Regions from separate parts of the Pseudomonas sp. AC229 genome, predicted to be linked through region 1. Evidence: riboswitches for the same ligand, from Rfam matches in the RefSeq annotation. Region 1 holds a riboswitch; each other region holds the start of a gene.
The links. Region 1 has a riboswitch for cobalamin ahead of cobO (cob(I)yrinic acid a,c-diamide adenosyltransferase). Riboswitches for the same ligand answer to the same signal wherever they lie in the genome.
Positions count from the first base shown of each region.

Region 1 (2,257 bases):
CAGGCTGGAGAGTTTGCGCACCTCATCGGCGACCACCGAGAAACCCCGGCCGTATTCACCGGCACGGGCGGCCTCGATGGCGGCGTTGAGGGCGAGCAGGTTGGTTTGGCTGGCGATGTCTTGCACATGCTTGGACATGCTCTGCAATTCGCTGGCATAGCTGTTCAGGTGGCCGACGGTGGCGAGCAATTGCTTGCGGTTGTCGCTGGCGGCGTGGAAAGCGCTGGTTACTTCGTCGAGGCGCGCATTGGCGGTGCGCAGGCTGTCGCCGATGCCGTTGTTGCCGAGCACGCTTTCGGAACGGTTGAGGGTTTGTTGCAGGCGGTCGACCAAACTGGCGAAGCGCTCGAACAGCGCGCTGACATTGCTGCCCAGCAATTGGCGCACCTGGCCAAGGTTGTCGTTCCAGGTCGGCAGCAGGGCGCTGAGCAGCGGTTGGTTGTCCAGGGTTGGCGCGGTTTCTTCAACGTAAACCGGCTCGGCCACGGGCGCCTTGCTCGGCCGTACAAACACGCCAGCCAAGGCGGTAACCGCCAGACCGGCACCGGCCAACCACGGCATGGACACGCCCAGGCCAACCAGGCTGATGACAACTCCAAGGTAAAGCGCGCAATAGGCCAACACGGCAAATTCCCGACCAGGTTCAAGTTGGGTGAACTATAGGCAGCCGCGGCTAAGCGAAAAATCGGGGCACCCCCTACAGGCTTTGTAGGGGTTTCCCCTATACAGAAGTGCGCCGAGTTGGCGACGCCCGCCGAATTGACGCTCAACCTGCAACCCTCTAACCTGCCACCCTCGCTTCAGGTGCCGCCATTTGGCGGTGAAACAGGGAAGTCGGTCCCGCTTGTTTTGTACGTGTTGCGCGTACAAAAGAAACGGCACAAGCCGACGCTGCCCCCGCAACGGTAATTGAGCTGAACACCGCACTAGCCACTGTGTTGAACACGGGAAGGCGCGCTGTTCTGTTGGCCATCAGTGGCCGCGCTCATTAGCCCGGAGACCGGCCTGTCGCAGTACCACGGCATTGCGGAGGGCTTTGTCTGGCGTCGGGTGATTGCCTGCAATCCCTGCGTCTGCCGTTCTCCGCTAGCCTCAACCAAGCCGTTGGAAAACCGCCGCCTCGCGCGGGTTTTCCCGGCGTGGACAATTGATGTTGAAGAGCTGAGACCGCAATGAGCGAATCCGCAGAACGCGACGCCCGCCACAAGGCGCGCATGGCCCGTAAAAAAGCCCTTATCGACGAGAAAATCGCCCAGGCCCAGAACGAATACGGCCTGCTGCTGGTGCACACCGGCAATGGCAAAGGCAAAAGCAGCTCGGCGTTTGGCATGGTCGCGCGGGCCTTGGGCCATGGCATGAAAGTGGGCGTGGTGCAGTTCATCAAAGGCGCGGCCAGCACGGGTGAAGAACGCTTCTTCCGCCGCTTCCCCGAAGAAGTTAGCTACCACGTGATGGGCGAGGGCTACACCTGGGACACCCAGGACCGCCAGCGCGACATCGACAAAGCAGTCGCCGCCTGGGCCGTGGCCAAAGACATGCTCAACGACCCGGCCATCGGCCTGGTGGTGCTCGACGAGCTGAACATCGCCCTCAAACACAACTACCTCGACCTCGACACCGTGCTTGCCGACATCGGCGGCCGTCCGGAATTTCAGCACGTGGTCGCCACTGGCCGTGGCGCGCCGCCTGCGCTCATTGAAGCCGCCGACACCGTGACCGAAATGGCCATGGTCAAGCACGCGTTCAAATCCGGCGTCAAAGCCCAGGCCGGGGTGGAGTTCTGATGCAGAGCCATGCATGCCCCGCGCTGTTGATCGCCGCACCGGCGTCCGGCCAGGGCAAAACCACGGTCACCGCCGCCCTGGCGCGCTTGCACACACGCCAAGGCAAACGGGTGCGGGTGTTCAAATGCGGGCCTGACTTTCTCGACCCCATGATTCTTGCCCGCGCCAGCGGTGCGCCGGTGTACCAGTTGGATTTGTGGATGGTCGGCGAAGCGGAAAGCCGCCGCCTGCTCTGGGAAGCCGCCGCCGAGGCTGATCTGATTCTGATTGAGGGCGTCATGGGCCTGTTCGACGGCACGCCATCGGCCGCCGATTTGGCCCGTCACTTCGGCGTGCCAGTGCTGGCCCTGATTGACGGTTCCGGCATGGCGCAAACCTTCGGCGCCATGGCGCACGGCATGGCCACGTACCAGGCCGACCTGCCGTTCTCCGGCGTGCTCGCCAACCGCACCGGCAGCGCCCGCCATGGCGAA
Region 1 is NZ_CEEDHK010000008.1:222,632-224,888, reverse strand. Features, by position in the region: gene AC0IW7_RS13570 (methyl-accepting chemotaxis protein) at 1-561, opposite strand, end outside; cobalamin riboswitch at 786-1,023, shown strand; gene cobO (cob(I)yrinic acid a,c-diamide adenosyltransferase) at 1,173-1,784, shown strand; gene AC0IW7_RS13560 (cobyrinate a,c-diamide synthase) at 1,784-2,257, shown strand, end outside.

Region 2 (2,257 bases), on a different contig from region 1:
TCTCGCTGCCGAACTGTTCGTTCTTGTCGTGGCGCACGCCCAGCTCGGTGGCGAACCAGTCGCCTTGAAAACGGTGCTGCGCAAACGCCGCCTGGTTCCAGCGCGTTTGCTGGTCGTATTGGGTGCTGCTGTGCAACTCGTCTTGGTAAAAATCTACCCCGGCGAGCACGGTGTTTTGCTCGTCCAGTTGCAGGGTGTTCAGCCACGAAGCCGAGTCGCGGTAGGTGTTGAACACGCTGACTTCGTCGCTGAGTTTGTCTTGGCTTTTCTGCCGGCTTTCGCTGTGGCCGACTTCCCAGCGGCTGCTCCAGAGGTCGTTGAACTGCGCGTCGAGAAAAGCGCTGGCGCTGCTCAGGCTGAAGTCGGTGTAAGGCTGCTGCGGATAGCTGAGAAAGGTGCTCATGTCGAAGCGACCGAACGGGTTGTCGTATTCGTTGCGCCCGCGTTGGTCGAGCACGCTGACGCCACCTTCGACGCGCTCGTTGAATGCGTGGCTCAGGTTGAAGCTCAGGGCCTTGTTGCGGTACGCGTCGTGGTCGCTGTCGGCGGCATAGGACGGCCCCGTGCGGTCGCTGCCGGCGGTTTCGTCGAGGCTGCCGTTGAGGCTGAAGCGCGTGTATTCATCGCCGCCGCTCAAGCCCAGGCTGCGCTGCCAACTTTGATGGCTACCTGCGCTGACAGCCAGACGCGGTTGCAAGCCGCTGTCGCCTCGGCGAGTGAAAATTTGCACCACGCCGCCAATCGCATCGCTGCCGTACAAGGCTGAGCGCGAGCCGCGTACCACCTCAATGCGTTCGATTTGTTCGAGGCTCAGAAACTGCAAACTGGCGCCGCCATCGGAAGCCGAGCCGACGCGTTGACCGTCCACCAGAATCAGGCTCTGGGTGTTGCTGCTGCCACGAATGAATAGCGAGGTGTTGCTGCCGCGCCCGCCGTTCTGCACCAGTTGCACGCCGGGCACGCGGGTGAGCAGATCGGTGATAGAGCGCGGCTGTAGGCGTTCGATGTCAGCGCGGGTGAACACCGTGGCAGCAGCGGTGGCCTGCGCTAACGGCTCGGCGTTGCGGCCGGAGGTGATGACCATTTCTTGCAGCTTCAGCGCGTGGTCAGTGCTTTGCGCCTGCACCACAACGGGCAGCAGCAGCGCGGGCAGGGCGAGATGTCGGTACTTCATGGAGTATTCCTCAAAAGATTTTTGAGGAGGGCATGGGCAAGCGTGGCGCGTGAACGCGCCTGCGCTTGATGGTGCTGCCCTCCGCAACACCAGTCGATTCCATGCAGGCCGGTCTCCGGGCTCTCGACTGAAAGGGCATCCTTTCCTGCCGCGATCACCTTCCCAGGTACAACCCAGTGGTGTGTCGATCGGGCATGCAGCGTGGCTGCGGTCGATTACCGTTGCGGGGGCAGCGCCGGGATGGCTCCTATGGAGCGCACCGGCTTCCCGTTTAACGCCGGGCTCGTGTGAGCCGGACGCACCTGCGTGGATAAACGCCGCGCACCGTAGCGGTGGCGGCGGGGTGGGTCAAGAGGGGGCAGCGTTGCAGCAAACGCGGTTTACGCGCTTGGCTCTGCCTGCCCAAGCCGGCTGGCGGCTTTGTGCAGGTCGAGCACCAACCGCTCCAGGGCGCGGGCGGCGAGCTGGGTCTGGTTCGCGGCCTCGGCGCTTTGGCCCGCGCCTGAACTGATGGTTTGCGCTTGCAGATTGGCGGCTTGAGCCTGGTCGCGCTGCGATTGCATGGCGCGGCTGATTTCGCCGATCTGCATTTGCATACCGGCCACTTCCTCGTGAATGCGCTGCAGGGCCTGGTTCGCCTGGGTGGCTTGCTCGACGCTGGTGCCGACGCTGGTTTGGCATTGCTGCATTGAGCCAACCGCCTGCACGGCTTGCTGGCGCATGCTGTCCAGGCTCTGCGCGATGGCTTGCGTCGCCTCGGCCGTGCGCTGTGCCAGGTTGCGCACTTCCTCGGCAACCACCGCGAAACCACGTCCCGACTCGCCGGCGCGCGCCGCTTCGATGGCGGCATTGAGCGCCAGCAGGTTGGTCTGCTCGGCGATGCCGCGAATGGTTTCGCTGATGCTCTGCACCGCCACCGTGTGTTGGCTCAGGCCTTCGATGGTGCGGGTGGCATCGCTGACCAGGCTGGCCAGGCGGCTGATTTGTTCGGTGGTTTGCTGGACCACGCAGGCACCTTCCTTGGCCAGTAGCAGCGCTTGTTGCGAGGCATGTTCGCTGCCCAGGATGTGCTCAGTCATGGCG
Region 2 is NZ_CEEDHK010000016.1:134,569-136,825, forward strand. Features, by position in the region: gene AC0IW7_RS21295 (TonB-dependent receptor domain-containing protein) at 1-1,174, opposite strand, end outside; cobalamin riboswitch at 1,264-1,495, opposite strand; gene AC0IW7_RS21300 (methyl-accepting chemotaxis protein) at 1,555-2,257, opposite strand, start outside.
Region 2: it holds a riboswitch for cobalamin, as region 1 does, so the genes downstream of both, AC0IW7_RS21295 (TonB-dependent receptor domain-containing protein) here and cobO (cob(I)yrinic acid a,c-diamide adenosyltransferase) in region 1, are expected to answer to the same signal.

Region 3 (2,257 bases), on a different contig from region 1:
ATGGCGGCGAAGCCTTTGACGCGCAGCACGCCGTGACGCTCTACCAGGCCATTGAGCGCGGCCAGCAATTGCGCTTCTTCGACTTCCGGCAGTTCCACGGAGAAAGAGTCGAACTCGTCGTGGTCGTGTTCTTCGTGGTCTTCCAGATCGTGGTGTGTTTTGCGGCTGTCGATGTGCAGTTCGGTTTCCGAGTTCAGGCCCAGCAGCACCGACAGAGGCAACACGCCACTGCGCGCTTCGATCACCTTCACCGCTGGCGGCAGTTCCTCGGCCACTTCGGCACGCACGGCCGCCAGCGCTTCAGGGCTGAGCAGGTCGGCTTTGTTGAGAATCACCAGGTCGGCGCTGGCCAGTTGGTCGGCGAACAGCTCGTGCAGCGGCGATTCGTGGTCCAGGTTCGGGTCTTCGCGGCGCTGTGCGTCGACTTGGTCTGGAAACGCGGCAAACGTGCCGGCGGCAACGGCAGGGCTGTCGACCACGGTGATCACCGCATCGACGGTGCAGGCATTGCGAATTTCCGGCCAGTTGAAGGCTTGTACCAACGGCTTGGGCAAGGCCAGGCCCGAGGTTTCGATAAGAATTTGGTCAAGGTCGCCGCGACGCGCCACCAGCTCGCGCATTACCGGGAAGAACTCCTCTTGCACTGTGCAGCACAAGCAGCCGTTGGCCAGCTCGTAGACGCGGCCGTTGGCTTCTTCTTCGGTGCAGCCGATGGTGCATTGCTTGAGGATTTCACCGTCGATACCCAGCTCGCCAAACTCATTGACGATCACCGCAATGCGGCGGCCTTCGGCGTTGTCGAGCATATGGCGCAGCAGCGTGGTTTTGCCGGCGCCGAGAAAGCCGGTGACGATGGTGACGGGGAGTTTGGCCAAGCTTTTCATCGAATGCAGCCCTGTTGGATACGCGCGAAATCGGATCGGCGGGCGGCTGCGACGGCTGCAGCGAGCAGAGCGCTCACCGCAGAATTCGCCACCGGATCACCCCGCCCGGTTGTCGTGAATAGGTTCGAGGCAGGTCTCCTGGCTCACGACATGGCCCTTGATGCGGGCCGCTTTCCTCGCCTTCCCGCGCGTGGCAGTGGCACTGGAAGAAAGCCGGTCGTTTACAGTTGCGGGGGCAGCCGCGGCCTGGCTGTTCAGCGCACCGCGTTCCCTCTTAGCTCTGGCGCAAATGCGCCGAGACCTCGAAGCGAGCAAGGCTACGCAGTGGTGGGGGATGGGTCAAATTCGCCGTGGGTGGCCTACCGTATTACATTGCGGCAATCGGTTAAATCACCCTGATAAAACCGCAATATAGTGCGGAATAAGTCCTGATTTCGCTTGTTTTACCGCACTAAATTGCGGTTTTGCAGGGCTAACGCTATAGTTTTCCGCACTATAGTGCGGTGAGCCCCTATGAACCTGACCTTCCAGTTGTTTACCGATGGCGTCTGGCACGACGCGATGCAGGTGCGTTTCCTCGACGCGCAGAAGGGCTTTTCAGGCGGCTGCCACTTTGGTAATCGAGCTACTGGCCGGACTGTGGATCGACACCGGCCAGCGCGACCAACTGGACGCGTTAATCGGCGAATACCTGCGCCGCGACCTACTCAACAAAATTCTCGGTAACTCGGACAACCACGGGCGCAACACGGCAATTATTCGTGGCGATGCTTCGCTACGTCTGGCGCCCATTTATGACTTGGCGCCCATGGTCATGGATGACGAGGCCATCAGTCGCACCACCAAGTGGGCGCCGCCGATTGAACAGGCCGGTGAAGTGAACTGGCGCATGGCGTGCGCTTCGCTAAGCCGCTGGGTCAACGCCGATGACGCGTTTGATCGTTTGCGCGCCCAGGCCCAAACGCTGCTCGCCTTGCCAGACATTCTGGCGAGCCAGCCGCTGCCGCCCGCGACCTGGCGCCACCCGGCCGTGCATCTGAGCGATTTGACGGCGTATTTGGGCAAAGGAGATTTGCTGTGAAAAACCTGGATATCGAGGAGCGCGGCAGGCTGATCCGGGAGATTCACGAGGCGCTCAGCGAAGGCAGCCTTACGCTGGGTCAGGCCGTGAGCCGGCTACGCCAAGAGGTCACCGGCCTTAGCCAGGCCAAATTCGCCAAGCTGTGCAAAATGTCCGAGCGCAGCCTGTTGCAGTTGGAGCAGGACGCGGGCAATCCGACAGTGAAATCGCTGAACAAGGTGATGCGCCCGTTCGGCTTGACGGTCGGCATTGTGGCCCTCAAGCGCACGGTGTGAGGGCCGCCTGAGTGATC
Region 3 is NZ_CEEDHK010000006.1:185,622-187,878, forward strand. Features, by position in the region: gene cobW (cobalamin biosynthesis protein CobW) at 1-884, opposite strand, end outside; cobalamin riboswitch at 996-1,204, opposite strand; gene AC0IW7_RS10475 (HipA domain-containing protein) at 1,498-1,965, shown strand; gene AC0IW7_RS10480 (helix-turn-helix domain-containing protein) at 1,962-2,240, shown strand.
Region 3: it holds a riboswitch for cobalamin, as region 1 does, so the genes downstream of both, cobW (cobalamin biosynthesis protein CobW) here and cobO (cob(I)yrinic acid a,c-diamide adenosyltransferase) in region 1, are expected to answer to the same signal.